DNA from 3 places in the Nonomuraea marmarensis genome. Region 2 is predicted to be linked to each of the others. Evidence: predicted binding sites of a transcription regulator. Region 2 holds the regulator's gene; each other region holds the start of a gene.

Region 1 (10,606 bases), on a different contig from region 2:
CCGACTGGGTGCCGGTCTGCACGGTCTCGGCGTCCTCCCTGCCGGGCTCGCGCAGGTGCGTGTGCAGGTCGACCAGCCCGGGCAGCGCGATCGCGCCCCCGCCGTCGACGGCCTCCCCGCCGGTCAGCCCGGGTGCGACCTCGGCGATCCGCCCGTTCTCGACGCGGATGTCCACGGCGTCCCCGCCAAGGACCCTGACATTCTTGATGATCATGCTGTGTCTCCCCCGAGCAGCAGGTACAGGACGGCCATGCGGATGGTCACACCGTTGGCGACCTGCTCGACGATCGTGGAGCGCGCCGAGTCGGCCACCTCGGCGGCGATCTCCATGCCCCGGTTCATTGGCCCGGGGTGCATCACGATGGAGTCCTCGGGCATCTTGGCGAACCGGTCGCGGTCGAGGCCGTACCGCCGCGAGTATTCGCGCTCCGAGGGGAAGTAGGCGGCGTTCATCCGCTCCTTCTGCACCCGCAACATCATCACCACGTCCGACTTGGGCAGCACCGCGTCGAGGTCGTAGGAGACCTCGCACGGCCAGGTGCCGATGGACACCGGCAGCAGCGTGGGCGGCGCCACCAGCGTGACCTCCGCGCCGAGCGTGTGCAGCAGCAGCACGTTGGAGCGGGCGACCCGGCTGTGCAGCACGTCGCCGACGATCGTGACCCTGCGCCCTTCGAGGCTGCCCAGGCGGCGGCGCATGGAGAAGGCGTCGAGCAGCGCCTGCGTGGGGTGCTCGTGGGTGCCGTCGCCGGCGTTGACGACGCTGCCGTGCACCCAGTTGGCCAGGCGGTGCGGCGCGCCGGAGGCGCTGTGGCGGATGACGACCGCGTCCGCGCCCATGGCCTCCAGGGTGAGCGCGGTGTCCTTGAGCGACTCGCCCTTGGACACGCTCGACCCCTTGGCCGAGAAGTTGATCACATCGGCGGACAGCCGCTTGGCCGCCGCCTCGAACGAGATCCGGGTACGGGTGGAGTCCTCGAAGAACAGGTTGACCACCGTGCGCCCGCGCAGCGTCGGCAGCTTCTTGATGGAACGTTCCGAGACCCTCGCCAGCTCCTCCGCGGTGTCGAGGATGAGCAGCGCGTCGTCCTTGGTGAGGTCGCCCGCGGAGATCAGATGCCGGTTCACTTGGCGTCCCCCTTCATGAGCAGCACCGCGTCGCGGCCGTCGATCTCCTGCAGGTAGACCTTGACCTTCTCGCTCTTGGCGGTCGGGAGGTTCTTGCCCACGTAGTCGGCGCGGATGGGCAGCTCGCGGTGGCCGCGGTCGACCAGCGTGGCGAGCTGCACGGCCGTCGGGCGGCCGAGGTCGTTGAGCGCGTCGAGCGCGGCGCGCACGGTGCGGCCCGAGTAGAGGACGTCGTCGACGAGCACGACGACCCTGTCGTCGATGCCGTCGGGCGGCAGCTCGGTGCGGCCGAGCGGCCGGGCGGGCTTGAGCCTCAGGTCGTCGCGGTACATCGTGATGTCGATCGAGCCGACAGGCGTCTTGACGCCTTCGAACTGCTCGATGCGCTCGCCGAGCCGGCGCGCCAGCGTCGCGCCGCGGGTCGGGATGCCCAGGAGGACGACGTCACCGGCGCCCTTGGTGCGCTCGAGGATCTCGTGCGCGATCCGGGTCAGCGCCCGATGGATATCTGGGGCCTCAAGCACGGCCCTCGATTCCGACACGGAGTCGGACATGGAACCGGACATGGCGAATCTCACCACCTTTCCCGCCTCACGGGACGGGTCTTAAAAGGGTGTTGGTCGGGACACACAGTACCAGGGGCTACCAGGAACAACGCGCGAGCCCTCCCGTGGCGCGGATTCCCGGCGAGCCGCCGTGTCAACACGCTGCGCGCAGGGCACGTCACCGGAGGTCGGCGTCGCGCACACCCGGGGAGGGGATACCTCAGAGATGACCTTTCATGTCGATTCCGAGGTCGGGCGCCTCCGGCAGGTCCTGCTGCACAAGCCGGACCTGGCGCTCAGGCGGCTCACCCCCACCAACAAGGACGAGTTCCTCTTCGACGACGTGCTGTGGGTTCAGCGCGCGATGGAGGAGCACGAGGAGTTCCAGCAGGTGCTGGACAAGCGCGGCATCCGCGTCTACCTGCTGTCCGACCTGCTCACGGAGACGGTCGACATCCCGGAGGCGCGCAAGCACATCCTCGACGCGGTCATCGACGAGCGCTGGCTCGGCCCCGGGGCCATCGACGACATCCGCAACACGCTCGACGGCATGGACGCGGCGACGCTGCAGGTCTACCTGACCGGCGGCATCACCAAGCGCGAGCTGGTCGCGATGGGCTGCCACCCCGACGACGCGGTGACCTTCCACGCGATGGGCGAGGAGGACTTCATCCTGCCGCCGCTGCCCAACCACCTGTTCACCCGTGACACCTCCTGCTGGGTGTACGACGGCGTGTCGATCAACGCGATGAAGAAGAAGGCCCGCATGCGGGAGACGGTCAACATGGAGGCCGTCTACATGTACCACCCGACGTTCGCCGACGGCTTCAACCGGCCGGGGCAGGGGGGCTACCACTGCTGGATGCCGGGCCAGCCGGTGGCGCCTGCGACCATGGAGGGCGGCGACGTGCTGGTCATCGGCCGGGGCGCGGTGCTGATCGGGATGAGCGAGCGCACGCAGCCGCAGGCGGTCGAGATGCTGGCGCAGCGGCTGTTCAGGGCCGGCTCGGCGACGAAGATCGTGGCACTCGACATGCCGAAGGCGCGGGCGTTCATGCATCTGGACACCGTGATGACGATGCTGGACGTGGGCGTGTTCACCCAGTACGCGGGCCTCGGCATGCTGCCCGCGTACACCATCGAGCCCGGCGAGACGCAGAAGGAGCTCAAGGTCACCGACCACCCGCCGCAGGACATGCACAAGGCGATCGCGCACGCCCTGGACCTGGCCGACATCACGGTCCTGACCCCTGCCCAGGACGTGTCGGCCGCCGAGCGGGAGCAGTGGGACGACGGCTGCAACGGGCTGGCGCTGGAGCCCGGCGTGGTCGTCGCCTACGAGCGCAACACCACCACCAACAACTACCTGCGCGACAACGGCATCGAGGTGATCACGATCAGGGGCAGCGAGCTCGGCAGGGGACGCGGCGGGCCGCGGTGCATGAGCTGCCCCCTTGAGCGAGAGGGCATCTGAGGGATGCGGGTCATCGTCGCGCTGGGCGGCAACGCGGTGCTCAAGCGCGGCCAGCAGCCGGACGCCCACGTGCAGCTGGGCAACGTACGCACGGCCGTCAGGACGCTCGCCAGGCTGGCCGCCGGGCATGAGCTGGTCATCACCCACGGCAACGGCCCCCAGGTCGGCCTGCTGGCCCTGGAGAGCGCCGCGGACCCCAACCTGACCAGGCCCTACCCGTTCGACACGCTCGGCGCGCAGACGCAGGGCATGATCGGCTACTGGATGCAGCAGGCCCTGCAGAACGCGCTGCCGGGCAGGCAGGTCCTCGCGATGGTCACGCAGACGCTGGTGACGGCCGTGGACCCGGCCTTCGACCACCCGGCCAAGTTCGTCGGCCAGGTCTACGGGCGGGAGGAGGCCGAGAAGCTGGCCGGCGAGTACGGCTGGACGGTCGCGCAGGACGGCTCGCACTGGCGGCGCGTCGTGCCCTCCCCCACCCCGCGGCGCGTGGTCGAGACGCGGCTGATCCGCCAGATGATCCGCGAGGGCGTGGTCGTGATCTGCGCGGGCGGCGGCGGCATCCCGGTCGTACGCGACGAGCACGGCCGGCTGACCGGCGTCGAGGCGGTCATCGACAAGGACCTGACCGCCTCGATGCTGGCCGAGGCGCTCGAATGCGACGCGTTCCTGAGCCTGACCGACGTGCCGCGCGTCATGCGGGCCTTCGGCACGCCGCACCAGACGGAGATCGCCCACACCACGCCGCACGAGCTGCGGGCCATGGACTTCCCCGACGGGTCGATGGGGCCGAAGGTGGAGGCCGCGTGCCGGTTCGTCGAGACGACCGGCGACATGGCCGCCATCGGGAAGCTGGACGAGGCCGAGCGCATACTCGACGGCTCAGCGGGCACGATCGTCACACCCAACGGCAGGTGGCCGCTGACGAGCACCCTGTAGGGGGTGTCCGATGACACTGGCGCAACGGCTCTTCCGTACCAAGCCCACCGAGCGGATCGTGGCCGAGGGCGGGCACGACCTGCCGCTGGCGATCATCCTGTCACTGGCCATCGTGACCGCCGTCTACGTGCTGGTGGCCCTCGCCGCCGTCGGGGCGATGCCGTGGACGGACTTCGACGCCGAGGGCACCGAGGCCGGCCTGGCCAGCATCGCCGACCTGGCCGCCGGGGCGACCTGGCCGGGCCTGATCGTGTCGTTCGGCGCGGTGATCGCCATCGCCAGCGTCGTGCTCACGGTCATCTACGGCCAGACCTGCATCCTGTTCGCGATGTCCCGCGACGGGCTCATCCCCCGCGTCTTCCAGCGGGTCAACCCGCGCCACCAGGTGCCCGTCGCCAACACCCTCATCGTCGCCCTGTTCATCTCGGTGCTGGCCGGGCTGATGCCGCTCGGCCAGCTCGCGGAGGCGACCAGCATCGGCACGCTGTTCGCCTTCGCCATCGTGAACGTCGGCGTGCTCGTCCTGCGCCACCGCAGCCCCGAGCTGCCGCGCAGCTTCCGCACCCCGCTCTTCCCCGCCACGCCGGTGCTCGGCGCGATCTTCTGCGTCATCGTGATGGCGGGCCTGGCCGGGGTCACCTGGCTGGCGTTCGGGTTGTGGATGCTGGTGGGCCTGATCTGCTACTTCCTGTACGGCTACGGCCATTCGCGGCTGAATGCCGAGGTGACCTGAATGAAGCTCGACAACGTGCTGGCGGGCTACATCCCCGGGTCGCGGGGCAAGGACGGGCTGGCGCTGGCCGTACTGCTCAGGGACCAGGCGCACGGGCGCCTGACGGTGGCGGCCGTGCAGCCGCCCGCCTGGTCCCCGCCCGGGCCCGCCAGGGCAGATCTGAGCGCCTGGCGCGCCTACCTTGAGGAGCAGGCCGACGCGACGCTCGCGCAGGCCCGCGAGCTGGCGGGCGAGGACGCCGACTACGTGGTCCACACCAACAAGGGCAGCGGGCGCGGGCTGGTGGAGCTGGCCCGCAAGCGGGGCGCGGACGTCGTGGTGATCGGCTCGGCGCCGCGCGGCGGGAGGGACCGCATCACCGTCGGCAGCACCGCCGACCAGCTCCTGCACTCCTCCTCCGTCCCCGTCCTGCTCGCCCCGCGCGGCTACGGCGACAAGCCGCCCGCCGCCTTCGACCGCCTCACCGTCGGCTACCGCCGCGGCCCCGGCTGCGACGCCGCGGTCAGGGACGCCGCCAGGGCGGCGGTCTCGCTCGGCGTCCCGCTGCGGCTGGTCACGCTGGTGATCAGCAGCGCCAGGCGCGCGAAGGTCGAGGAGGAGATGCTGGTACGCCTGCGCGACCAATCGGCGGCCGACCTGCGAACCGTGGCGCGCGGGCCGCGGCGGCGACTGCCGGTGGAGGTCGAGGTGCTGGAGGGCCGCAACGTCGCCCAGGCACTCGGCACGACCTCATGGCTCCCCGGCGAGATGATCATATGCGCTTCGAGCAACACCGGGCCACTCAGGCGGGTCTTCCTCGGCGACACCTCGATCAAGATCGTACGTGCCTCGACCTGCCCAGTCATGATTCTCACCCGCGAAACCTGACTGCGGGGAGTCACTCGTCAAACTCTGACGAAGTACTGTTAGCAGTGGGACATGAGGGGCGTTTGTTGCGTTCCCTCCCGGACCGGATTCGGCATCTTTTTTCCAATCAGCTTGACCTTAGGCGTCCACCCCTTTACCGTCACTGTGCGTAACCACACCGCGCGGCGTTCTGGGGTAAACCCAGGGCCATGGCTACCGTTGGTGCCGAGCATGGCACCTCACCCCCCGGTGGCTCGGGCATTCGCCGCAAGGGAGCACAATCTACTGAGAGCGATACATACGAGAGCCGGGGGGCCACACGATGCCGTCTGAGTACGCAAAGTCGCTGGGTGCACGACTCCGCGCCATCCGCACCCAGCAGGGCCTGTCCCTGCATGGAGTCGAAGAGAAGTCCCGCGGCAGGTGGAAAGCCGTAGTCGTGGGCTCATATGAGCGTGGCGACCGAGCGGTGACCGTGCAGAAGCTTGCCGAGCTTGCCGACTTCTACGGGGTGCCCGTCTCCGAGCTGCTGCCGGGCGGAGCCGCGCCCAGCCCGCTCGGGCCGACACCCAAGCTTGTGATCGACCTGGAGCGCCTTGCGACGCTGCCGAAGGAGAAGGCGGGGGCGCTGGCCCGGTACGCCGCCACGATCCAGAGCCAGCGTGGTGACTACAACGGCAAGGTCCTGTCGATCCGCCAGGAGGACCTGCGCTCCCTGGCGGTGATCTACGACAAGTCGCCGACTGAGCTGACCGAGGAGCTCATCAGCTGGGGCGTCCTCGACGCCGAGGCCCGGCGAGCAGTCGAGTCGTTCTGAGGGCGCCTGAACCGAGGCGGTTCCTGACCTGAGGTTCGCCCGGCCTGGAGGCCACCCTGGTCGCCCGCTCGTGAGGCCTCCTGCGCCGGTTCGAGGGCTCGCCGCACCCCTGGCGAGCCCTTCGGCCTTCACCCCATCGCGTAACGCTCACTGAGGGGACGGCAGGAAGCGCCGCCACCAAGCGCGGCGGCGTCGGCCTGGCCCCTGCCGCGCCATCGCCCTGTGGCGCGCTCGAAGCGACCCCGCACCCCGGAATGGTGCTGTCCAGCGGGGGTCGCACGACTCGCGGGGGTCGCACGCTTGAGCGCGGGTTGCGCTCAGGAAGGTCGCGGGTGGTTGGGGTCGTCAGCCGGCCAGGGGGACGTCCACGGGGAGTTGGGGTTGGGCGGGGACGCCGAGGAGGTCTTCGACCGTGGAGACGAACGTCTCCGCCTCGGCCAGGATCTCGTCGGCGTCCGCCGCGCTGACTCTGCTGACCATGCCCGCCTCCGCGGCGGCGCGCTTGGCGGCGCTCACCGAGAAGTAGGCGGCCCACTCGGCCAGGTGCGGCTCGGCCTCGGGCAGCAGCTCCCACGCACTGCGCAGGCGACGCCTGCGGCCCTCCATGGGACGAGGCCGGGCGGCCAGGATCGCCGCCGCCGCTCGAAGGGCTGCCAGGTGTGCTGCCACATATCGGGATGCCGGGGTGCGAGCGCTCGTCGCCTCCGCCAGGCAGGAACGTGAATCGGTCAAGTGTGCCCGAACCGCAGGCGACAGCCGGGGCCCGGGTGTGTCTCTAGGCCTTGGTGCCATCTTGCGCGCCTCCTTGGAGTCGTGGGCGGCCGCCGGCGTCTCCGCCGGTGGAGCCAACACTTGCAGACCCCACCGACATTTCCGCCGGGCTGGCCGGACGAGGAGCTTCCCCTCACCCCGTCCGGCCAGGACACGCCCGCTCGTCTCCGCCGACGACGAGGACGCACCCTTCGCCCGTGGGCCTGGCCGCGGGCGATCGCTTGGGGAAGCGAACGGCCCGCGGCCAGGTCCTGGTGACGTTGAGCCGCGAGCCTCACCGTCACTAGGTCGAACATAATTTCGATCACCTTTGGTGTCAACCAGTTCCACGAACACAGGTTCGATGACCATGAAGTGAAATGACCGACACACACGGGGATAGCACGATGTTCACCCGACTGCACCATCCGCCATCGCCGCGTCCGCACCGCCGCAAGAACGCGCGGCCTGGGGCGGGAGAGGTGCGGGGTGCTGACGGCACAGGCGGCGTGACAATGCGGGCGGCATGACAACGCGGGTCGCATGGGCGGCAGCCATAAGAGCGCAGGCATGGGTGGGCCGTCGCCGCGCGGTAGGGAGCGGCGACGGCCGGTGGTTTCAGGGGGGTGTCAACGTGGTGGTGGTCATGAGGCGGAGATGGCCCCCGACGGGCACAGGGTCACGGCGCGGCGGACTCCGTCCTCCAGCTCCTCCGGCGGCACCTGCTGCAGGAGCACGACCGTACCCTCATCCTCGCTCTGATCGAACACCTCCGGCACCGTCAGCGCGCACATGCCCGCCCCGATGCACACCGTCGTATCCGCCTTGATTTCCATCGTGACCTACCAAGTGACAGGGAGGCGGTGCACTCCATAGATGCTCATGTCCGAGCGCATCGGCACCTCCTCGGGTGTTACGGCCAAGCGTAGGCCAGGGAAGCGGCGCAGCAGCGCGGGGTACCCGATGCGCATCTCGGCGCGGGCGAGCTGCTGGCCGAGGCACTGGTGGATGCCGTGGCCGAAGGTCAGGTGCCCGCCGGCGGGCCTGGTGACGTCGAGCGCGTCGCCGTCGGCGAAGCGGGAGGGGTCGCGGTTGACGGTGGGCAGGTGGATGCCGACCGTTTCGCCCGTCTTGATGAGGTTGCCCTCGATCTCGACATCCTCCAGGGCGGTCCTGAACGGGCCGAGGTGGATGATCGTGAGGTAGCGCAGCAGCTCCTCCACGCCGTTGTCCACCACCGACGGGTCGTCCCGCATGGCGGCGAGCTGGTCGGGGTTCGTGAGCAGCGCGTACGTCCCCAGCCCCAGCATGTTCGCGGTCGTCTCGTGCCCGGCCACCAGCAGCAGGAACGCGACCCCGGTCAGCTCGTCGTCGTCGAGTTCCCCGCTCTCGATGAGCCCGCCGAGCAGGTCGTCGGCCGGCTCCTTGCGCTTGCGCCCGATCAGCCCGTACAGGTACGCCATGACCCGCCCCAGCGCCGCGATCGCGTCGTCGGCCTTGGTCTCCAGGTTGACCAGGATCTTGGAGTCCTGCTGGAACTGCGCACGGTCCTCGTACGGCACCCCGAGCAGCTCGCAGATCACCAGCGACGGGATCGGCAGCGCGAACGCCTGCACGAGGTCCACGGGCCCGCCGGAGGCGGCCATCTCGTCCAGGCAGGCGTCGGCGATCTCCGCGATCCTGGGCTCGAGCATCTTCATCCGGCGCACGGTGAACTGCCCGGTGAGCAGCTTGCGGTAACGCGTGTGCTCGGGCGCGTCCATGCGCAGGAAGAACCCGGGCGGCATCCGGAACTCCTGCTTCTCCGTGAACCTCATCCTGGCCGGGATCGGCGGGTGCATCGTCTCCGGCCGGTTGCTGAAGTGCGGGTGCGCCAGCACCGCGCGGGCGGCCGAGTAGCCGGTCACCAGCCAGCCGAGATGGCCGTCGGCGTACCTCATTCGGTGCATAGGCGCCTGTTGTCGCAGCCGCGTGACCTCGTCTGGCGGGTCGAGCGGCCGCTGGCGGGCGGTGGGATACGTGACTTCGGACATGCTGCGGGTCCTTTCCTCGCTTGGCTCCCAGAAAACATCAACCGTTGCAAAATTTCAACCGATGAAAAACCTATATGCGTGCAGTATAGTTCCGGCATGGTGGGACTGCGGGAGCGCAAGAAGCAGCGCACGCGCCGGGCGCTGATCGAGGCGGCGCTCCGGCTGTTCGACGAGAAGGGGTTCGAGGAGACGACGCTCGCGGAGATCGCCGCCGCGGCCGACGTGTCGACGCGCACGTTCTTCAGCTACTTCGCGAGCAAGGAGGACGTCGTCTTCTACGACACGCATGAGCGGATAGAGCTGGCTCTTTCGACGCTGGCGAACAAGGCGGCCGGGCAGTCGCCGGCCGACGTGCTGGTCAGGTTCATCGAGGACAGCTTCGTGTGGTCGGCCGCGCACGAGGAGCTCACGTTCGAGGACGCGGAGGTGCGGCTGCGGCTCATCATGACGGAGCCGACGTTGCAGGCCAAGGCGTTGCTGGTGCTGTTCGACAGCCAGCTCAGGCTGGCGCGGGCGCTGCACGACGCGTACCCGGACAAGCTGGACCCGACCGAGGCGGCGGCGGCGGTGGGGGCGTTGGTCGGCGCGGTGAAGCTGGCGGTGATGGTCAACATGGAGCACGATCGGTCGCTGGAGGAGATGTGGGCCACGGCCCGCCGCGGGGCCGAGGTCGCGGTGCGGGGGCTGAGCTCCCTCTGCTAGGCAGGTACGGCGCGCATTTGAGAAGCTGTCCCCTCGGAGCTGGAGAGGAGAGCGGATGGCGGGGAGCGGTCGAGGGCAGCCGGTCGGCTTCGTCCTGCTCGCGCTGGGGCCGATCTTGGCGGCGGCGTACGCGGCCGTCAACCACGTCGCCATCCGGACGGCAGTGCAGGCGCAGATCGCGGGCCCGGAGTGGGAGGGGGGCCGGGTGGACGCCGACGGGATGACGGCGGTCGGCGTGGACACGTGGCGGCTGGTCTGGTGGACGGCCCTGTTCGTGGGGGTGGTGGCGGTGGCCTTCGTGCTGATCGGCGTGCTGCTACGGCGGCGCGGCCGGGGCCGCACGCTCCTCCTCGTGTTCTCCGGTGTCCTGATCGTGCCGTACGCCGTCGGGTTCCTCGTCGCGCTCATCAACCCCGTGAAGGGCCTCGGGGGGCTCTACGACGTTCCCGACTTCGTCGACGGCGTTCCCCCATGGCAGCCGGGCACGGCCTTCATCCTGCTCGCGGCCGGGCTGGCGCAGGCCGTCGGCCTGACGATGGCGGCCGGTGCGGGCAGGCGCCAGGCGGCGGCCGGCCAGGAGGGCACGCGAAGCACGCCGTCAGGGTCCGGACGCCCCTAGGGTGGATCTGGCAGGTCAAC
Region 2 (10,606 bases):
TAGTGCTCGCCGCCCGGACCGAACGCCGCGCCGTCGTTCAGACGCACCCTGGCCTCGCGCTCGATCACCTCGGCCATGCCGGGCCGATCCGCGTGCAGCCAGGCCAGGTACGTCGCCTCCGGGAGCCGGTATCCGAACCTGCCGGGCAGGCGTTCGGCGATCGTGCGCCGGTTGCGGTCGAGCACCGCCAGGGTCTCCTGGAGCCAGGCGTCTCCGTGCCGCCACGCCGCCACCGTGGCCTCGACGCCGAAGAGGTTCGCGGAGCCGTACAGGAAGGGGGGTTGTGCCTTGAGTGCCTCGAGGACGCCCGGGTGCCCGAAGTGGGCGACCGAGCAGCGGATGCCGCCCAGGTTGAACGCCTTCGTCGCGGACGTGATCGTCACCGTGCGTTCGGGGAGGATCGTGGCGAACGGGATGTGCCGGTGCGGCTCGTAGGCCAGGTCGGCGTGGATCTCGTCCGCGATGACCAGCAGGTCGTGGCGTTCCGCGTGCTCGGCCAGCTCGGTCAGCTCCGCGCGGGTGAAGACCCTGCCGGTCGGGTTGTGCGGGTTGACCAGCAGGAGCACCCGGCAGCCCGACAGGTCGGGCACCTCGAAGCGCCACGAGTCGCCGTCGGGCTCTAACTGGATGGGGCGGAGGGGGCGTTCCATGACGTCCAGCGTCGTCAGGAACGGGTGGTAGGCCGGGGTGTGCACGGCGACGCCGTCACCGGGCCTGGTCCAGATCTGGAGGAGCACCTGGAGGGCCTGGTTGAGGTCGCAGTAGGAACGCACGAGGGAGGGGTCCGCGGGCCAGCCGTACCTGTTCGTCATGCGTTCGGCGAACGCCTCGGCCAGCGGTCCCGCGTTGGGCTCGATCATCCAGGCCGGATAGCCGAGATCTCCCTGTGCCCGCCGCCGCAGGGCCTCGACCACCTCGGGCGCGGTGGGCAGGTCCATGTCGGCCACCCAGGCGGGGATCACACCCGGCTCAACCGCTGACCATTTAAGACCGTCATGTATAACCCTGAGGACTTCGGGGGTAGATGCCTCATTCACCCCGCTATTCTAGAATCCTGGAATGTGATGAGCCGATGGAGTCGATTGTGGCAGGCTGGGCGGCCATGACGCCCCACCCGAAGATCGACGCCATCGTCGAGACCTACCTGTCGCTGGCCGACGCCGAGGCTCCCGGGCTGGTGGAAGGGCTCTACCTGGAGGGCTCCGCGGCCCTGGGCGACTACCGACCCGGCACGAGCGACGTGGACTTCGTCGCGGTGACGGCCGCCGAACCGCCGGTCGAGGTGCTGGGGCGCATTCACGACCGGCTCGGCGCGCACCCGTTCGACGGTGTCTACCTCACCTGGGACGATCTCCGCCGCGACCCCTCGGACCTGGAGGCCCGCCCGCAGGCGCACGCGGGCCGGCTCAACCGCCGGGGCGGCGTCAATCCGATCACCTGGCACACGCTCGCTCACCACGGCCTGACCTGCCGCGGGCCCAAGCCGGACGAACTGGAGATCTGGAACGATCCGGCCACCCTCGCCGCCTGGACCGACGGCAACCTCGACAGCTACTGGCGGCGCCTCGTGATCCGCGCCTCCCGGCTGGCCTCTCCCTGGGGGCTGACCTGCCTCGGGAGCTACGGGGCCGTATGGGTCGTCACGGGTGTGGCCCGGCTGCACTACACGCTGGCGACGGGCGAGATCACCTCGAAGGCGGGGGCCGGGCGGCACGCCTTGGAGACGTTCCCCGAGCGCTGGCACCGCGTGGTGAACGAGGCCCTGCGGCTGCGCGAGGAGGACGCCGCGCTGCCGACGGTGGCCAGCGCGGTCTCCGGGCTGGGCGACCACTTCGGGACACCCCGGTGCTCGCTGTACGGGTCGCCGTTCGAACGGCGACGGGACGTGCTCGGCTTCGCCGAACAGGCGATCACTGCCGCACACGCGCTGTACGCGGCCCGCTAGGGATCAGCGCTTTCCTGGCGAGCGCCCGGCGGTGCCCCAGCCCCTGATGAGGCCGGAGCACCCTCCTTACCGAAATCCGAGGCGTCGAACGATCGGCCGACGGCGGCCTGGTATCAGCTGCAGCCGCTGGTAGAGCCGCACCCCTCGCAGACGTAGCAACTACCGGCAGGACGCATCTTGGTGCCGCAGGTCATGCAGAGCGGCGCGTCGGCCGTGAACCGCTGGTGGCTCTCCAGCGTCAGCTCCTTGACCGGCTGCTGCTCCTCCTCCTTCGGCTTCGCCTCGATGGGCGCCGACTGGGCCAGCGTCTCGCGGTCCAACGTCTCCTGCAGCGCCGCCGGGTCCTCGCCACGCTGCTGCGCGGTCCGCTCGGCCGCCGAGAAGATGCCCAGGGCCGCCCGCTCGTCGTAGGGGAGGTGGTCGAGGGCCAGCCGACGGAAGATGTAGTCCATCACCGACGTGGCCATCCGGATGTCCGGGTCGTCCGTCATCCCCGCGGGCTCGAACCGCATGTTCACGAACTTGCCCATGTACGTCTCCAGCGGCACGCCGTACTGGAGCCCTATGGAGATCGCGACGGAGAACGCGTCCATGACGCCCGCCAGCGTCGAACCCTGCTTGGACATCTTGAGGAAGACCTCGCCCAGCCCGTTGTCCGGGTAGGACGAAGCGGTCATGTAACCCTTGGCGCCGCCCACCGTGAAGCGGGTGGTCATGCTCGGCCGCTGGTTGGGCATGCGCCGCCGGGTCGGCCGGTTGACCTCGATGACCTTGACCTCGGGCTCGGCCTTCTGCTCCTCCTTCTTGGAGCCGTTGCCGACCGACAGCGGCTGGCCGACCTTGCAGTTGTCGCGGTAGACCGCCAGCGCCTTGAGCCCGAGCTTCCAGCCCTCGAGGTAGACCTGTTCGATGTCGTCGATCGTGGCCGACTCGGGAAGATTGACCGTTTTCGAGATGGCGCCGGACAGGAACGGCTGAGTGGCCGCCATCATCCGGACGTGCCCCATCGGCGCGATCGCCCGCTCACCCATCGCGCAGTCGAACACCTCGTAGTGCTCCTGGCGCAGCCCGGGCGCCTCGACGACGTGGCCGTGCTCGGCGATGTACTCGACGATGGCCTCGGTCTGCTCCTGCTGGTAGCCGAGCTGCCTGAGCGCCCTCGGGATCGTCTGGTTGACGATCTGCATGGACCCGCCGCCGACGAGCTTCTTGAACTTGACCAGCGCCAGGTCCGGCTCGATCCCGGTCGTGTCGCAGTCCATCATCAAGCCAATCGTCCCAGTTGGGGCCAATAGGCTGGCTTGGGCGTTTCTGTACCCGTTCTTCTCGCCGAGCTTGAGGCATTCCGACCACTGGCGGGACGCCTCGGCGTGGATCTTCGCGTCCATGGCGCCGATCGTGCGCAGGTCGTCGTTCCCCGCCGCATGCTTGCGCATGACGCGCTTGTGCGGCTCCGCGTTCCTGGCATATCCGTCGTACGGCCCCACGACCCCGGCCAGTTCGGCACTGCGGCGGTAGGACACACCGGTCATGAGGCTGGTGATCGCCCCCGCCACGGCCCGGCCGCCGTCGGAGTCGTAGGCGTGGCCCGTCGCCATCAGCAGCGCGCCCAGGTTGGCATAGCCGATGCCGAGCTGGCGGTAGGCCCGCGTGGTCTCCCCGATCTTCTCTGTGGGGAAGTCGGCGAACGTGATCGAGATGTCCATCGCGGTGATGATCAGCTCGGTCAGCTTGACGAAGTCGGCGACGTTGAAGGAGTTGTCGTCCTTCAGGAACTTCAGCAGGTTGATGCTGGCCAGGTTGCAGGATGAATTGTCCAAATGGACGTATTCACTACATGGGTTGCTTGCAGTGATTCGTCCGGTTTCCGGGGTGGTGTGCCAGTCGTTGATCGTGTCGTCGTACTGCACGCCGGGGTCGGCGCACTCCCAGGCCGCCTTGGCCATCTTGCGGAACAGGCCCTGCGCGTCGACCGTCTCGATGACCTCACCGGTCAGGCGGGCCCGCAGGCCGAACTCGCCGCCCTTCTCCACCGAGCCCATGAACTCGTCGGAGACGCGTACGGAGTTGTTGGCGTTCTGGTACTGGACGCTGACGATGTCCTTGCCGCCCAGGTCCATGTCGAACCCGGCGTCGCGCAGCGCGCGGATCTTGTCCTCTTCGCGCGCCTTGGTCTCGATGAACTCCTCGACGTCGGGGTGGTCGACGTCGAGCACGACCATCTTGGCCGCCCTGCGGGTCGCGCCGCCCGACTTGATCGTCCCTGCTGAGGCGTCCGCGCCACGCATGAACGACACCGGCCCGCTAGCCGTGCCGCCGCTCGACAGCAGTTCCTTCGACGAGCGGATCCGGGACAGGTTCACACCCGAGCCAGAGCCGCCCTTGAAGATCACGCCCTCTTCCTTGTACCACTCCAGGATCGACTCCATCTGGTCGTCCACGGAGAGGATAAAGCAAGCGCTTACTTGTTGAGGTGACTGCGTGCCCACGTTGAACCAGACCGGCGAGTTGAACGCGAACACCTGGTGCGCGAGCGCGTGCTTGAGCTCGTGGTCGAAGATCTCGGCGTCCTCGTCGCCGGCGAAGTAGCCGTGCTCGATCCCGGTCCTGGTGTAGACGCCGACGACCCGGTCGATCAGCTGCTTCAGGCTCCACTCGCGCTGCGGGGTGCCCACGGCGCCGCGGAAGTATTTGGTCGTCACGATGTTGGTCGCGTTGACCGACCAGAACTCGGGGAACTCGACACCTCGCTGCTCAAAATTGATCGTGCCGTCGCGCCAGTTCGTCATGACGACGTCGCGGCGCTCCCACTGGATCTCGTCATACGGGTGCACGCCGGGCTTGGTGAAGATCCGCTTCATCTTCAGTCCCTTGCGCGGACGCTTGCCTCCGCGCGTGACTGAACCGCTGGCCGTCTCCGTCATGACTCCCCCTTCTCCGCCTTCAACTGTGAGATCTCGGCCTCGAAGTCCGCCAGGCTCTCGAAACCGCGATACACCGATGCGAACCGCAGGTAGGCCACCTCGTCGAGCTCCCGCAGCGGGCCCAGGATGGCCAGACCCACTTCGTTGGAGGGGAGCTCGGCCGCGCCCTTGGCCCTGATGGCCTCTTCCACCCGCTGCCCGAGCTGCGCCAGTGAGTCCTCACTGACCGGTCTGCCCTGACATGCCCGCCGCACGCCCGCGACGACCTTGTCCCGCGAGAACGGCTCTGTCACTCCGCTGCGCTTGCTCACCATGAGCAGTACGGTCTCCTGCGTGGTGAACCTGCGCCCGCACTCGGGACAGGTGCGACGGCGTCTGATGGCCCCGCCGTCGTCCGTGGAGCGGCTGTCGATGACCCTGGTGTCAGGGTGGCGACAGAACGGACAGTGCACGCTTTCGCCTCCATCTATGGCCACCACCGCGCACGTAGCGGGATGCTCGCGCACGCCCCACGGTTGTCCATGGAGCGGTCACGTAAACACAAGGTGTGGTGAACTACATCGGTGTAACTACTAGATGTTGTGGTCCAACCGTAGAAGCGAGCGACCATGAACGCAAGTTGACCGACCCCAATCGAACTGAAGTCGCTGATCAGCCCCGCCATCCCTCCTGACTCGGGCGTGTCGCCATCAACACCGGGCCGCTGAACGATGTTCCCGCCGGTAGAGACGTCACAGGAGTTGCATGGGCGCTCGTTCGTGAACAAACCTCACAAAGGTACCGGAGACCCCGTAGGCCACAAATCGCGCCTCCCGGCACACCTCAGCCCACTAGGCGAGCGCACGTGCACCACCGCACGTGCCCAGGACGCCCGGGGCGCGCGCCACCCTGCGGTTCGCGTGCCACATCCACGTCCCCCGTCAACGGCGCGCGACCGAGACATCAGAAACCCCGGAGCCGGAGCCGACCAGGCAACCAATCGACCTGAGACCGCCCCACCCCAGCCCCGGCGACCCGGCGACCCGGCGATCAGCGTAAGGCGGTTGTGTCGCTTGGGACGTAGAGGCGGGTGCCGGGGCGGATGATGGAGTCGGGCAGGCCGTTCAAGCGCTTGATCTCCGCCACCACAACGCCGGGATCGTCCCCTTGGGCGAGCGCGTCGGCGATCACCCAGAGCGTGTCCCCTTTGTGCACCTCCACCCAGGGCAACCCCGCATGGCTGGGCACCACGACCTTCACCGCCGCATGCCCCGCCGTGCGCGTCCCGAGCCAGAACCCGCCCAGCGACAATAACGCCACCGCGACCACCAGCACGACCCGCCCGCGACGAGTCAGCCGCACCGGCGGGGCGGAACGACGCCTGAGCCGCGCCGCCACCCGCCGCTCACGCCACCTCAATCCGCGTCGCTCGCGCCGCCTCTCAGCCCGTTGCTCGCGGCGCTTCGCAGCCCTCCGGCCCCATCCCCGCTGCCCGTCAGCAGCCGACCCCCGCACCGCCCTACTGGTCGCCCTCGCCCCTCGACCTCCATCAACGCCGCCCCCCATCCCCCGGCCCCCACCGGGGATGGCCCTCGGCCCGCGCCCCCGAACGCGGCCAGCCCCCGGCCCGCCACCCGCGTCGCCGCCGGCGCTGCGCGCGCGACCCGTATCAGCACCGGCCCTGGACGTCTCTGGTGGCCTTCGCCCGCCGCCTGTGCCGCCCTCCGCCCCTATGGCCTGCCCTCGACGCCCCCCTGCATCGAGGGTGTCGGCGTCGGCACCTCCCCGGCCCTGCAGTTGGGCGCCTGGACGCGGTGACGGGACAAGCCGCAAATAGGGCTTTCCGCGCCCCCGAGCCACACCCCCGCCGGACGAAGGGCCCTCACGCCGCCCCCCGCCACTCGAACGGGGCCCCAACCTCTTGCCGGAATTCCCGCGGGATCCAGCCCCCGAGCGCGTATTGTCTCCCCGTCGATCCTTGCCCTGCGTGGCATCGGCGATGAGTGTGAGTCGTTTGGTGTCTTCGCTGGTCGTGTCCGTATTCGTGGTCGTTCGCATGGATGACCTCCCGCCGTGTGACCCCTGGAAAAGGCCCAATAAAAGATCAGCAAATCGAACACGGTGTCGATCGAACTCCCGTACGATGTTGTACACCACACTGGCGACAATTTCGAGGAAGACTCGAACAATTGTTTGAAGATGATCTTCAACAGCGATACGGTCGCTGTGTGCGACATCAAGACCACGGACCGGGAGGTTCGCCGGTGAGGCGGGCCGCCAGGCGAGGAGGAAGAGCATGAGTGAGCGGGATGACGCAAACGGGGTCAGCGACCTCGCGGTGCGCCGGCGCGATTCCCTGGGGCTGACTCCCAGACAGCGCAAGATCCTCGAAGTGATTCGCGACTCGGTGCAACAGCGCGGATATCCGCCCTCCATGCGCGAAATCGGCGAGGCGGTGCAGCTGACCAGCACGTCCAGCGTGTCGCACCAGCTGACGGCGCTGCAGCGCAAGGGCTACCTGCGCCGCGACCCGCACCGGCCGCGCGCGCTCGAGGTGCGCCTGCCGGGCGAGCCCGTGTTGTGGGTCGACCCCGACGCCAGCGACGACGAGCCCACGATCAGCCGCCCCACGGCCGCCTACGTGCCGCTCGTCGGCCGCATCGCCGCCGGTGGCCCGATCCTCGCCGAGGAGAGCGTCGAGGACGTCTTCGCGCTGCCCAAGCAGCTCGTCGGCGAGGGCACGCTGTTCCTCCTGCAGGTCACCGGTGACTCGATGATCGAGGCCGCCATCGCCGACGGCGACTGGGTGGTCGTCCGCCAGCAGCCGGTGGCGGAGAGCGGCGACATCGTGGCCGCCATGATCGAGGGCGAGGCCACCGTCAAGACCTTCAAGCGCAAGGACGGCCACGTCTGGCTCGTCCCGCACAACGCCAACTACGAGCCCATCCCCGGCGACGAGGCCAGCGTCCTGGGCAAGGTCGTAGCAGTCCTCCGCCGGTTGTAATCGGACGTCGTAACCGACGGCCACTCGGGCGCGCGTCATGCGTCGCGCCGCGTTCCGGCGCGCGCCAAAAACACATACATGCACGGGGTACGACACCACCCAGGCCAGGCGGTCATCCTCGCCGCACCGTCCTTCGGCCGAACGGCCATGGTCCGGAGTGGACGTCGTAGCCGCCGTGGTGAGCTGGCACGCGCCGTCAGCGACGCGCGCCAGGATGGCGACCAGACGGACGCGAGCCAGTGTCAGGGCAGCGGCGGCAGGTCGGGCGGAGTCGCGGCCGGGTGCTCCTCAAGGGCGGCCAGAGCCAGCTCGATCGCCTTCTCCAGTTGCGGATCCCGCCCCGCCACCCGGTCCTGCGGTGTGATCACCACTTCGATGTCCGGCTCCACCCCGTGGTTCTCCACCCCCCACCCCTGCCCGTCGATCCAGAACGAGTACCGAGGCTGCGTGACCCGGGTCCCGTCCACCAGCGAATACCGCGAGTCGATCCCGATCACCCCGCCCCACGTCCGGGTCCCCACCAGCGGCCCGATGCCACGGTTCTTGATCCCGGCGCTCACGATGTCACCGTCGGAGGCCGCGAACTCGTCGGTGATCGTCACGATCGGCCCCCGAGGTGAGTCCTCCGGATACCGCATCGGCTCGTACCCGCGCGCCCGCGCCCACCCGGTGACCTTGCGGGACAGCTTCTCCAGCACCAGCTCAGACAGGTGCCCGCCGCCGTTCTCCCGCACGTCCACGACCAGCCCGTCATAAGCCATCTCGGTACGCAGGTCCCGATGGAACTGCGCCCACCCGGAAGCCACCATGTCGGGCACGTGCAGGTATCCGAGCCTGCCGCCGGACGCCTCCCTGACGTGGGCCCGGCGACTCTCCACCCAGTCGTGGTAGCGCAGCTGCGACTCGTCCGCGATCGGGCTGACCACGACCCGGCGCGGGTCCCCACCGGCGGCGGGCCGCACGGTCAGCTCGATCGGCTGGTTGGCGGTGCCGGCGAGGAGGGCGAGGGGGCCGCGTACCGGATCCACCGGACGCCCGCCCACCGCGACGATCGCGTCGCCCGGACGGACGGCCACGCCGGGCGCGAGGAGCGGCGAGCGGGCGGCGTGGTCGGAGGACTCGCCGGGCAGGATGCGCGTGACCCGCCACACCCCGTCGGCGTCACGCGAGAGGTCGGCGCCGAGCAGGCCCTGGCGGCGCCGGGGGTCGTAGCCGCCGCCGTTGCCGTAGGCGTAGGCGTGTGAGGTGCCCAGCTCGCCCTGCGTCTCCCAGAGCACGTCGATCAGCTCGGAATGGGCGCCGATGCGTTCGACCAGCGGTTCGTAGCGGTCGAGCACGGCCTGCCAGTCGACGCCGTTCATGTCCTCGCGCCAGAAGTGGTCGCGCATGAGCCGCCCCGCCTCGCGGAAGCCCTGCCGCCACTCGGCGACCGGGTCGAGCTGCACGGTGATCCGGTCGAGGTCGATGGTGACGACCTCGTCGCCCTCCCCGGCGGCGCGGGTCTGCAGGCCGTTCTTGCCGTTGGTGACGAGCCTGGTGCCGTCGCCGCTGACCTCGAACGAGCGCACCTCCCTGCCCAGCTCGGTCTTGGCGCGCTTCTTGAGGTCGTAGCGTTCCAGCACGATCTCGTTCGTGGACTCGGTCCCGTCGCCGAGTTGCCCCGCGAGCGGGTAGCGCAGCCACAACAGCGCGTCCTTCGCGGTACGCAGGTTGTGATACCGCCCGGCGGGCACCGGCACCGGCACGACCCGCGAGGCGAGCCCCTCGGGATCGACCTCGGTACGCGGCGGCGCGTCGTCCTTCTTCTCCTCCTTGCCGGGCTTGTCGTCCTCGCCGTTGAACCCGCGCCCCTGCAACGAGGGGTCGAACGGCGACGGCGTGGCGGCCTGCAGAGGCACGATGTACGGCTTGCACCCGGCAGGGAACGACAGGTCGAAGACGTGCGCGTCGTAAACGGGATCGAACGTGCGCACCGACAGGAATGCCAGATGTTTCCCGTCCTTGCTGAACACCGGGTCGTAGTCGGCGAACCGCACCGGCGTCACGTCGATCACCGACGTACCGTCCACCCGCCCCATCTTGATCTGCGACAGCGGTTCGTGATGCGGATGTTCCCAGGCCAGCCAGCCCGAGTCGGGCGAGAACGTCAGCCCGCTGACGTCCCCCTGCGTGGTCCGATCCAGTTCCCGGATATTTCCGGACTCGAGGTCGACCACCAGCAGCCGCCCGTCATGCGTGGCCACTGCCACGTGCTTGCCGTCGGGCGATGCCTCCAGTTCGAGCACCCGCCCGAGTTGCCCGGCGGCCAGCGTCCTGACCTCGCCGCCGGGCGTGCCGATCTCCAGCCCGTCCTCCCCGCTGGCGTCGGACACCCACACGGCCTTCCCGTCCGCGTCGAGCGCGCGCGGCAGGCGTACCCGGACGCCCGCCTGCACCCGCAACGCGCCCGCGGGCCCGTCGCGGTGGGTCACCCAGTGCGCGGTCCCGCGGATCTCCACCGCGCTGGCTCGCCCGGTCGTGTCCGGCGAGTACGAGCCGACCCGCGTGGGCGCGGGCCGCCTGGCCCGCCCGGGACGCGGCCCGCCGAGCCGCACGTCCAGCCGGTACGGCTCCGCGTCCAGGCTCTCCAGCAACCACAGATCCCCGGCGTGACCGTAGATCACCCGCTCCCCGTCGCCGGCCGCGTGACGGGCGTAGAACTCCGCATGGGAGCTGTGCCGGCGCAGGTCGGACCCGTCGGGCAGGGCGGAGTAC
Region 3 (10,606 bases), on a different contig from region 2:
CAGCGCCAGCAGGATCGGCGCGACCACGCCGACGCTCGCGTAGCCGGGCAGCACGCCGATGAGGAACGTGGAGACGCCCATGACCAGGAGCGTCACCACGAGCACGGTCTTGCGGCCCGCCCGGTCACCGAAGTGGCCGAACACGATGCCGCCGAGCGGCCGGGCGATGAACGCCACGGCGTTGGTGGTCAGCGACGCCAGGGTCGCGTTGAACGGGTCGAGGGCGGGGAAGAACAGCTTGGGGAAGACGAGTGTCGCCGCCGTGGTGTAGAGGAAGAAGTCGTACCACTCCAGCGACGTGCCGATCAGGCTGGCGAGGATCACCCGCCGGGTTTGTTGCGTGGAGCCTGACATCGATCGCTCCTTGGTTGTCTAGGGGGTTGGTATCAACGTAAGGATCGTTGAACAATTCGACAAGAGGTTTGCTCCATGATTCCCTGTTAAATGTGGATGACATCGTCGCTGATCTTTCCCAGGACAGGCCCCGGCTGGGACGCAGCAGCACGGCCGAGCGGGTGGCCGACATCCTGCGCGACCGCATCAGCGAGGGTTTCTTCCGCCCTGGCCAGCGGCTGTCGGAGGAGTCCATCTCCGAGGGCCTCGGCGTGTCACGCAACACGCTGCGCGAGGCGTTCCGGTTGCTCGGTCACGAGCGGCTGCTCGACCACAAGCTCAACAGGGGCGTGTTCGTCCGCCTCCCGTCCGCCGAGGACGTGTCCGACCTCTACCGGGTGCGCCGCGTGCTCGAAGGGGCGGCCGTACGGCGGACCCCGTCCCCCGAGGCGCTGGCCATGATCAAGGAGGCCGTGCTCGACGCCGAGCGGGCCGCCGGGCAGGACGACTGGCAGGGCGTGGGCACCGCCAACATCCGCTTCCACCAGGCGCTCGTCTCCCTGAACGACAGCCCCAGGATCGACGAGACCATGCGCCAGCTGCTGGCCGAGCTGCGGCTCGTCTTCCACGTGATGGTGAATCCGCGGGCGTTCCACGAGCCGTTCGTCGACCGCAACCGCACGCTGCTCGGGCTGATCGAGTCGGGGCAGCCGGAGAAGGCCGCCGCCTATCTGGACGACTACCTCGACCATGCCGAACGGCTCCTCATCCACGCTTACGAGCCGAACCGCTAACGTTCAGCCATGGATCGGATCTTCACCCTCGACGAAGCCCGCTCGCTGTTGCCCGCCGTCATGGAGGAGGCCCGCGAGGTGATCGCCGCCCGGGCCGACCTGGCCGAGATCGCCTATGACCGGGAGACCAGGGGCGAGTCCGAGCGCGGGGGCATCCCGGAGCTGAAGGCGCACGAGGCCCGCATCGAGGAGATCCTGAGCGGCTGGACCGAGCGGGGGATCGAGGTCAAGGGCCTCGCGCCGGTGCTGATCGACTTCCCCGCCGTGCTCGAAGGGCAGTCCGTGCGGCTGTGCTGGATCGAGGGGGAGCGGGAGCTCGCCTGGTATCACCGTACGGAGCTGGGCTTCGCCGGTCGCCGCCCGCTCTGACCTTTCCTTCTTGACAGGGGCGCCTCGTCAGCGCGTATATTCAACCAAAGGGTTGATAAACCGAAAGGTTGAATACAATGCTCCTGCAGGACAAGGTCGCCGTGGTCTACGGCGCGGGCGGTTCGATCGGCGGCGCGGCGGCGCGGGCCTTCGCCCGTGAGGGCGCCCGTGTCTTCCTCGCCGGCCGCACCCCGGCCACGCTCGACAAGGTCGCCGACGACATCCGCGCCGCCGGCGGCACGGCCGAGACCGCGCGGGTCGACGCGCTGGACGAGGAGGCGGTCGGCGCCTTCGCCGACTCGGTGGCCGGGCGGGCGGGCGGCATCGACGTCTCGCTCAACGTCATCGCGGTCCAGGACGTGCAGAAGCCGCTGACCGAGATCACGGCCGAGGAGTTCCTGCAGCCGATCGGGGTGGCCGCGCGCACGCAGTTCCTGACCACCAGGGCCGCCGTCAAGCACATGATCCCGCGCGGGTCCGGGGTGATCCTGACGTTCGGCGGCAGCGGCCCCCAGACCGTGCCGGGGCTCGGCGGCTTCAAGGTCGCGCTCGACGCCATGGAGGGCATCCGGCGGCAGTGGGCGTGCGAGGTCAGCCGGTACGGCATCCGCGTCGTCACCATGGTGACGGGCGGCATCCCGGAGAGCATGCCCGACAGCGTCCCCATCAAGAAGGAGATCGAGGCCGGGCTGCTGGAGGCGACCCTGCTTGGCCGGACGGCGACGCTGGCCGACGTGGGCGACGTCGCCGCGTTCGTGGCCTCCGACCGGGCCAGGACCATGACCTCGGCCACCGTGAACATCTCCTGCGGCGCGATCGTGGACTATTGATCGCATCGCCCAGGACAAGGATCGCCCCGGATGCCAGACGATCAGCTCAGCCTCACCTTCGCCGCACTGGCGGATCCGACGCGGCGGGCCATCCTCGCCCGCCTGGCCGACGGGGAGGCCACGGTCAACGAGCTGGCGGAGCCGTTCGACATGAGTCTTCAGGCGGTCTCCAAGCACCTCAAGGTGCTGGAGCGGGCGGGGCTGATCAGCCGGGGTCGCGACGCGCAGTGGCGGCCGTGCCGCCTGGAGGCGGCCCCGCTGGAGACCGCGTCGGAGTGGATCGACCGATACCGTGAGCGCTGGACGGACCGGTTCGACCGCCTCGACCAGGAGATCAGGAAGTTCCGGCGCGGGCAGGAAGGACACGATCATGGGTGACACGGAGTTCGTCATCGAGCCGGGCAGGCAGGACATCGTCATGATCCGAGGGTTCGACGCTCCCCGTGATGTGGTGTTCCAGGTCGTGACGGATCCGGAGCTGGTGCCGCGATGGTGGGGGCCGCGCTTCCTCACCACCAGGGTCGACCGTATGGAGGTCAGGCCGGGCGGGCGCTGGCGCTACGTCAACGTCGACTCCCGTGGGAGGGAATACTTCTTCAGCGGCGTCTACCACGCCGTCGTGGCGCCGGAGCGGATCGTGCGCACGTGGGAGTTCGAGGGCACGCCGGGGGAGGTGGCGCTGGAGACGGTCACGCTGGAGGCGGTGGACGGCGGGACCCGTTACGTGGCCCAGTCCGTGCATCCGTCGGTGGAGGCCCGCGACGCCATCGTCCGCGCCGACGGGCCCAGGGGCGGCCGGGAGTCCATGGACCGGCTCGCCGAGGTGCTCGCCGCCGGTTCGTAGCCAGGGTCAGGCGGCGCGGCACTCCACCACGGATCGTCCCGACGACTCCCGGCTCGTGGCCGACACCGCCAGCCCCGCCTGCCCGGCCAGGGCCCGGAACTCCTCCAGCGTGCGTTCCATCCCACCGAGCAGCACCAGCTCGGGCGTCAGCCCGGCACCCGTGACGGGACCCAGGGCCACGCTGCCCACCACGACCACCCGGCCCGAAGCCCCGGCCGCCTGCGCGCAGCGCCGCAGGAGCGCGAGCGCCTCCCGGTCCGGCAGGTCGTTGAGCACCTTGCGCACCAGGTAGACGTCCTTGCCCGCGGGCAGCGGGTCGTAGAAGCTGCCGCCGACCACGGTCACGGACAGCCCGGCCGCGGCGAACGACTCGGCCGCTCTGGCCGCCGTCGCGGGCAGCTCGACCAGCGTCCCCTTCACGCCGGGACGGGCCCGCAGGATCGCGGCGAGGGCCGCGCCGGTGCCGCCGCCCACGTCCACCACCTCGGCCACCCCGTCCCAGTCCCCGCCGGGGAGGATCTCCGGATCGAACTCCCCATGCCCCACGGGCCCCATCAGCGCGTCGAAGCTCGCGCCCAGCTCGGGATGCGCTTCCAGATCGTCCCAGAACGGCCGCCCGTACAGCTCCCGGTAAGCCGGCTCGCCGCTGCGCACGGCGGGCAGGAACGCTGCCCAGGCCCCGGCGAGCCGGCCGCCCACCCCGTCGAGGTCGAGGGAGAGCCGCAGCGACTCGTCCAGCAGCCCGCGCGCCGTGTCGTTGAGCGCGAACGTGCCCGGCTCCGGCTCCTCGAACACACCCCTCGCCGCCAGGTGCGTGAGCGTCCTGTGCAGATAGGCGGGGTCGCAGCCGGTCGCCCGAGCCAGCTCACCCACCTCCGACGGTCCCTCCGCCAGGTGGTCGGCCACGCGCAACGTCGACGCGACGCGCAGTGCCCACGGGGTGCTCAGGTCGGACAGTTGCCACAGGTCCATTTCCCGAGTCTCGCACGCGGCAGCCGCAGAAGCGTGGCCGATCTGTGATCAACCGGCCACATCACGTGCGGGTCTAACGGGGTGAGCGAAAGGATCACAGCCATGAGGCAAACCTCAGCGACCGCCGCACTCCTCGCGACGGCGGTCATCGGCGGGCTGGGGCTCACACCCACCGCCGCCCACGCCCAGGCCGGGGCACCCGCGGCCCGCGCGGCCTGGATCAAGTCCTGCATCGACAAGAAGTCCGACGTCACCTATCCCTGCGGCCACTGGCAGCTGATCATGCGGGACGGCAGCAGGGTGACCGTGCGCGGCGCCGCCAACACCATGATCGACGGCGACGGCGACGAGATAGACGACACGAGCACGTTCGCGATCAGCGCGGACGGCCGCGTGCTGGCCTATGAGCGGGCCGGGGACCACCGCCTGGTCGTGCAGCGGGTCGGCGGGCCGGCCAAGGTGCTGCCCACGTCGTTCCAGCCCCGCCGCACCGAGAACCTCAGCCTCTACCTGTCTCCCAAGGGGGACAGGGTGCTGATCGACTACACCGACGACCCCGCGCGCCTGCCTGCCAAGGTCGTCACGGTCGCCACCGGCAAGATCACGACATTGCCCGCCGCCGACACGATGCTCGGCTTCAGCGGCGACGGGGACGAGGTGCTGGCCACGCGCTACCTCAGCGACAACACCATGAGGCTGTCCGCGTACCGGCTCGACGGCGGCTCGATCAAGCGCACGCCGCCCCAGGTCGTCGCGAACACCCTCACCACGGCGCTGTCGCCCGACGGCAGGACCGTGGCCGTGTTCACCGCCGGCAACACCGACAAAAAGACGCCGCCCAGGGTGCGGCTCTACGACCTGGCGAACGGGGAGCTGTCCGCGGGCGCCGACCTGCCGCTGAAGGCCGGCGACGCGCCGTACCTCGCGTCGTGGGACGCCGGCGGGCGGCTCACCGCCGTCGTGCAGAACGCGGAGGAGGGGCATCCGGCGGTGGTACGGGTGCTCACCGTCGACCCCGAGACAGGCGGCACGACGCAGACCGACAAGTACACGATCAGCAAGTCCAGGTACGCCTTCATCGTGGCGGGGGAGTGAACGACATGAGAACCAGGATCCTCGCGGTGCTCGCCGCCGTGCTGGTCGCCGGAGTCCCTTCGGCCGCCCATGCGGAGCCGCACCACCACGACAGCATCCGCTACGCCTCCATCAAGAGCTGCGCGGACAAGGACGGCGGGAGCAGGCCGTGCGGCGGCTGGCGGCTCGTCATGCACAGCGGCGAGCAGAGCCCTCTGAACGACGCCCAAGGGGTCGCGCTCGACGCCAAGGGCAAGTCCAGCCGGTACAACCCGGCGGCCATCGCGGTCAGCGGGGACGGGCAGCGGGTCGCGTACTTCACCAAGTCGGGACGGCTGGCCGTGCGCACGCTCGGCGGCGGGGTCAAGGTGTTCGCCGCGAACGCGCTGCCGAAGGTGGCGCAGTACGACGTGACGTTGCTGCTCTCCGACGACGGCGGCCGGCTGGCGGCGGTCATCGGCAGTGAAAAGCCCGCCGGCACGCGGATCTTCGACACGGCCACCGGCGCCCAGCTCGGCACCGTGCCCGCCGACCTGAAGGTGGCGGGGTTCAGCGGGGACGGGGACGAGGTGCTCGCCAGCGTTGAGGCCGACGAGGCCGTGACCGACCTGGTGGTCTACAGCGACGAGGGCGAGGAGCTGGTACGCGCGACGCCGCCGCAGCTCGTGGCCTCGAACGGGCCGCAGGCGCTGGCCGCCGACGGCCGTACCGCCGCGAACGTGGTGGCCGGGGCCAGGACGGAGCTGGTCACGTACGACCTGGCGGGCGACCAGGTGACCGGCCGCAAGAAGATCAAACTCCCGGCCGGGGACATCCACATGATCGACTGGACCGGCGACACCCAGGTGACCCTCCACCTGATCCGCCGCCTGTCCGACTCCACCCGGATGACGATCGTGCAGATCGACACGGGCACGGGGACGGTCAAGGTCAGGGACCGGTACACGCTGCTGAAGGACACGTTCTTCTTCGCCGCTTGCGGCGGCTGACCTTCGTGAACCGGCACGGCGGGACCGGGGGAGTCCCGCCGTGCCTCCCGCGCGCGGGCATACGCTGCTTGGGTGGAGGTTCACTCGACCAAGGCGATGGCCGTGAGAGCCGTCGACCTGTGCGTGGCGCTGCTGCACGAGCAGCCGTCGATCGAGTCGGTGTCGCGGGTCCTGCGCGACCACGGCGAGGTCGGAGAGATCGCCCTCGGCGAGGCGGACGTGACCGCGATGCGGGCGGCGGCGGCGCGGCTCAGCGAGGTGCTGGGCGCGGCGCACGCCGACGAGGCCGCGGCCCTGCTCAACCGGCTGCTCGCCGGAGCGGCCCAGCCGCCCAGGCTGACCAGCCACGAGGGCACGACGAGCTGGCACCTGCACGTCGACAGCGGGGACGACGCGCCGTGGGGGGAGTGGTTCCTGGCGTCCTCGGCGATGGCGCTGGCGGTGCTGCTCGCCGACTACCAGCGGGTTCCCGGCGGGTTGTGCGCTTCGGGGAGCTGCGGGCGCCCGTACCTGGACTTCGGCGGCGGCAGCCCGCGACGCTACTGCAGCACCCGCTGCGCCACCCGCGAACGCGTCGCCGCCCACCGCTCCCGCTCCTCCTCCAGCGTGCCGGGCTGAACCCGGTGACGGCCAGTCCGGAAAATCGGCCCCAGGGTCGGCCTGTGCGGACTGCGTGCCGTACAGGCCGACTGGTTTCTTCAGGCCGGGGCCTCAGGCTGAGCTGGTGATGACCGCGAACCGGGCCTCGACGGGGTCGGCGAGGAAGGCCATGCGCCCGACCCCCTCGATCGTCGTCGCGGGAGCCCGCACTGTGCCGCCGAGCCGCTGCGCGAGCCCGACCGTGGCGTCGCAGTCGGGCACCTCGAAGTACGGCAGCCAGTGCGCGCTGTCACCGGGCTCGAGCTGGACGATCCCGGCCATGGACGACGTCTCTCCACCTTCGGCGGGCGAGATGACGGGATAGGACAGGTCGCCCATCGGCATGTCCTCGATGCGCCAGCCGAAGACCGCCTCGTAGAAGGCGCGGGCGGCGGCGGGGTCGGGGGCGTAGAGCTCGGCCCAGCCCAGCGAGCCCGGGTCCGTGACCAGCCCGAGGCCCTTGGTGGCGCCCGGCTGCCACGCCGCGAACCAGGCCCCCGCCGGATCGGCGAACACCGCCATCCGGCCCTGCCCCTGGATGTCGAGCGGCGCGGCGAGAACCGTGCCGCCCGCCTGCTCGATCGTCTTCGCGATGGCGTCGGCGTCGGGCGTCTGGAAGTACACCATCCAGGCCCGGGCCGGGTTGTCCTCGGTGGCCTGCCCGATCGCGGCCACCGTCTTCCCGCCGACCTGGCAGAAGCGGTAGTCCATGTGCTCGGGGCCAAGCGAGATGGACTCCCAGCCGAACAGCCCCGTGTAGAACGAGTTGGACGCCTGCACATCGGGGCTGTTGACGTCGATCCAGCAGAGTGTGCCAGGCAGGTAGTCGGTGGTGAGCATGCGTGTGCTCCTTCGTGTGACGAAGCGGTGGGTGGCCTCTTCACCTCACGGTGCGGTCTGAGGGCGACGCCACTCATATCCGACGCCTGACAGCTTGGCACGACCCACCGGCAAAGGCGAGCCCCAGCCGCAGTCGAATGCGTGTTTGAACAGTGGCGTACACTCGACACCATGACAGCCGCGTTCCAAGCATCTCTGCTCGGCCTCGACGACGAGCTCGCGGTCGGCCCGCTCGGCGCCACGGTCCGCAGGACGCACCTCGACCACGGCGCCTGGATCGACCTGCGGCCCGGCTGGCTGACGGGTGCCGACACGCTGTACGAACGGCTGGCCGAGGCGGTGCCCTGGCGGGCCGAGCGGCGGCGCATGTACGACCGGGTCGTGGACGTGCCCCGGCTGCTGAAGTTCTACGACGAGGACGAGTCCCTGCCCGACCCGATCCTCGACGACGCCAGGCAGGCGCTGGACGCCCACTACGAAGAGGAGCTGGGCGAGCCGTTCCGCACGGCCGGGCTCTGCTTCTACCGCGACGGCCGCGACAGCGTGGCCTGGCACGGCGACACGATCGGCCGGGGCGGCACGGAGGACACCATGGTCGCGATCATCTCGGTGGGCAGCCCCCGGCCGCTGCTGCTGAGACCGCGCGGCGGCGGCCACTCGATCCGCCGCGACCTGGGTCACGGGGATCTGATCGTGATGGGGGGCAGCTGCCAGCGCACGTGGGAACACGCGATCCCGAAAACGGCCCGCCCGACCGGCCCCCGCATCAGCATCCAGTTCCGCCCCCGCGGGGTCCGCTGACACGGGTGCGACCGGCGTGGGCTACTTGACAGTCAGCCGGGCGAGGCGGCCTTGCTCGCCAGACGCCCAGCACGACAGATCGCCTGCGCACGACACCGCGTCGAACGACCCCCCGTCGAACGTCTCCCAGCTCTTCCCACCCGAATACGTCACATCACTCCCGGAGGGCCCCACCGCGACGGCCGCGAACGGCAGGTGCGGCAGCCAGGTCACCCCCGACCGATACGCCGGCGGAGGGGTGGCGGCGGCGTGCCAGGTGGCCCCGCCGTCCCCGCTCACCGCCCCCGCGCTGGGCGACTGCTGCTCCGGCCGGTAGTCCCCGCCGACCGCCAGGCCCCGGTGCCGGTCGCGGAAGGCCAGCCCGAAGACGCCCCGCGCCGGGTCGCCCGCGGGGATCGGCGTGTCGGCCACGGTCCACGTACGGCCGCGATCATCCGAGTGGAACACCCGCGACCGCGACGCGCCGCCGCTGGCCAGCCACACATCCCGGCCACCCGCCGTGACCAGGCACTGCCCGCTCGCCGCGAACCCGGCCTCACCCGGCAGCGCCTCCGGCATGCCGTCAGCGGGCAGCACCCGCCAGCTCTGCCCGCCGTCCTCCGTCGCCAGGATCCGGAACCTGCCGTCCACGGGATCGCTCATGGCCAGCCCGTGCCGCCGGTCGAAGAAGGCCAGGCAGTCGTAGAACGCTTTCGGCTCGTCGTTCCTGAAGGTCTCCGTCCACGTGCCGCCGCCGTCCTCGGTCCGGTAGACGCGCGAGTCCGTACCCTCGCCGATGGACAGCGCCACGGCGCTGCGCGCGTCGAACGCCTCGATGTCGCGGAACTGGAGCGCGGCCGTGCCGGGCGGGGAGACGTTCTGCCAGCTCCGCCCGCCGTCCACGGTCCTCAGCACGGTGCCCTCCGAGCCCGAGGCCCACACCACCGCACGGCTGACCGGCGACAAGCCGCGCAGGCGCGCCGTCACCCCTGTCTCCTTGAGCTCCCAGCCGAGCTTGGGCGGGCCGGCGTGGGCGGGGAGCGGAGCGGCGAGTACGACCGCCGCTGACAGCGCACTCAACGCGATTCGAAGCTTCATGTCGGGCAAACTAACCCAAAGGATCAACACCGTCCATGGCCCGGCCCATCACCAACGACTGGATTCAGGCGGCCTCGCGGTCGGCTCCCCAGGACAGCAGGGATTCGGCCGTCTCGAAGCGGCGGCTCGACACCGACTCGCCGAGCAGCACCCCGACCAGGCGGTGCCCGTCTCGTTCGCCCGCGAACGCCAGGCAGAAGCCCGCCGCCTGCGTGAACCCGGTCTTCAGCCCGATCGCGCCGGGCGTGCCGAGCAGCTTGTTGGTGCTGCGCCAGCTGTACGAGCGGTGCTCGTCGTTGGCGGCGAGCGTGTGGCGCTGGGTGCCGGCGGCCTTCTTGATCAGCGGGTTCCGCAGCGCCTCGGCGGCCAGTACCGCCTGGTCCCTGGCAGTGGAGTAGCCGTCGCCGCGCGGGGTGGGCAGGCCGTCGGCGTTGACGTACTCGGTGTCGTTCATGCCCAGCTGGCGGGCCGTCGCGTTCATCTTGGCGACGAAGCCCTTGACGCCGGGGCCGTACGTGCGGGCCAGGGCGTGGGCGGCGTCGGCGCCCGAGGGGAGCATCAGGCCGTACAAGAGCTCGCCGACCGTGATCCGGTCGCCGGGGCGCAGGTCGGCGGTGGTGCCGCCGCCGTCCTCCGCGTACTGGACGTCCTCGGACCGGATCTGGACCACGTCCGTGGGTTTGGCATTCTTCAGTACGACATATGCCGTCATGGTCTTGGTCAGGCTGGCGATCGGCATGCGTTCGGCGGCATCCTTGCTGAACAGCGCTTTGCCAGACGAGGCATCCATCAGGTAGGCGGCACGGCCGTGCACCGTGGGCGCACTGCTGTCCGCGACTGTTTCTATGACTGGGGCGACAGCGGGCGCCTGGGCGTACGCAGGCACGGCCAGCCCTGTGACCAGGGCAAAGGCGCCTGCCGTGGCGGTGAGACGAGCTTTCCGGTTACGCATGGGCACAGGCTGCCGCGCATTTTGGCATGCTGTTGACGCGATGCCTGACATTTCCTGACAGATCACTCAGAAACGCCGATATTTACGGCAAA

What was found. Region 2 encodes LexA, which represses DNA repair genes until DNA is damaged. Its sites were predicted from a motif close to TCGAACANNTGTTCGA; they were not measured.
Region 1: ACFLIM_RS01300 (SAV_6107 family HEPN domain-containing protein) is a predicted target of LexA. The motif match lies at 7,542-7,557, and genes of this name have one in related genera.
Region 3: ACFLIM_RS31490 (alpha-ketoglutarate-dependent dioxygenase AlkB) is a predicted target of LexA. The motif match lies at 7,818-7,833, and genes of this name have one in related genera.

The regions. Positions count from the first base shown of each region.
Region 1 covers NZ_JBICRM010000001.1:247,615-258,220, reverse strand. The annotation lists gene ACFLIM_RS01340 (dihydroorotase) at 1-214, opposite strand, end outside; gene ACFLIM_RS01335 (aspartate carbamoyltransferase catalytic subunit) at 211-1,128, opposite strand; gene pyrR (bifunctional pyr operon transcriptional regulator/uracil phosphoribosyltransferase PyrR) at 1,125-1,694, opposite strand; gene ACFLIM_RS01325 (arginine deiminase) at 1,900-3,147, shown strand; gene arcC (carbamate kinase) at 3,151-4,086, shown strand; gene ACFLIM_RS01315 (amino acid permease) at 4,097-4,819, shown strand; gene ACFLIM_RS01310 (universal stress protein) at 4,820-5,686, shown strand; gene bldD (transcriptional regulator BldD) at 5,988-6,482, shown strand; gene ACFLIM_RS01300 (SAV_6107 family HEPN domain-containing protein) at 6,828-7,274, opposite strand; gene ACFLIM_RS01295 (ferredoxin) at 7,877-8,068, opposite strand; gene ACFLIM_RS01290 (cytochrome P450) at 8,075-9,265, opposite strand; gene ACFLIM_RS01285 (TetR/AcrR family transcriptional regulator) at 9,362-9,967, shown strand; gene ACFLIM_RS01280 (hypothetical protein) at 10,023-10,586, shown strand.
Region 2 covers NZ_JBICRM010000013.1:97,544-108,149, forward strand. The annotation lists gene ACFLIM_RS22505 (MalY/PatB family protein) at 1-962, opposite strand, end outside; gene ACFLIM_RS22510 (nucleotidyltransferase domain-containing protein) at 1,103-1,945, shown strand; gene ACFLIM_RS22515 (vitamin B12-dependent ribonucleotide reductase) at 2,059-4,869, opposite strand; gene nrdR (transcriptional regulator NrdR) at 4,866-5,321, opposite strand; gene ACFLIM_RS22525 (LysM peptidoglycan-binding domain-containing protein) at 5,899-6,210, opposite strand; gene lexA (transcriptional repressor LexA) at 7,145-7,852, shown strand; gene ACFLIM_RS22535 (S41 family peptidase) at 8,095-10,606, opposite strand, start outside.
Region 3 covers NZ_JBICRM010000023.1:191-10,796, reverse strand. The annotation lists gene ACFLIM_RS31545 (MFS transporter) at 1-354, opposite strand, end outside; gene ACFLIM_RS31540 (GntR family transcriptional regulator) at 447-1,127, shown strand; gene ACFLIM_RS31535 (DUF2203 domain-containing protein) at 1,137-1,496, shown strand; gene ACFLIM_RS31530 (SDR family NAD(P)-dependent oxidoreductase) at 1,574-2,326, shown strand; gene ACFLIM_RS31525 (ArsR/SmtB family transcription factor) at 2,357-2,704, shown strand; gene ACFLIM_RS31520 (SRPBCC family protein) at 2,697-3,170, shown strand; gene ACFLIM_RS31515 (methyltransferase) at 3,177-4,142, opposite strand; gene ACFLIM_RS31510 (hypothetical protein) at 4,245-5,237, shown strand; gene ACFLIM_RS31505 (hypothetical protein) at 5,243-6,205, shown strand; gene ACFLIM_RS31500 (CGNR zinc finger domain-containing protein) at 6,278-6,823, shown strand; gene ACFLIM_RS31495 (VOC family protein) at 6,917-7,684, opposite strand; gene ACFLIM_RS31490 (alpha-ketoglutarate-dependent dioxygenase AlkB) at 7,856-8,485, shown strand; gene ACFLIM_RS31485 (oxidoreductase) at 8,507-9,562, opposite strand; gene ACFLIM_RS31480 (D-alanyl-D-alanine carboxypeptidase family protein) at 9,627-10,514, opposite strand.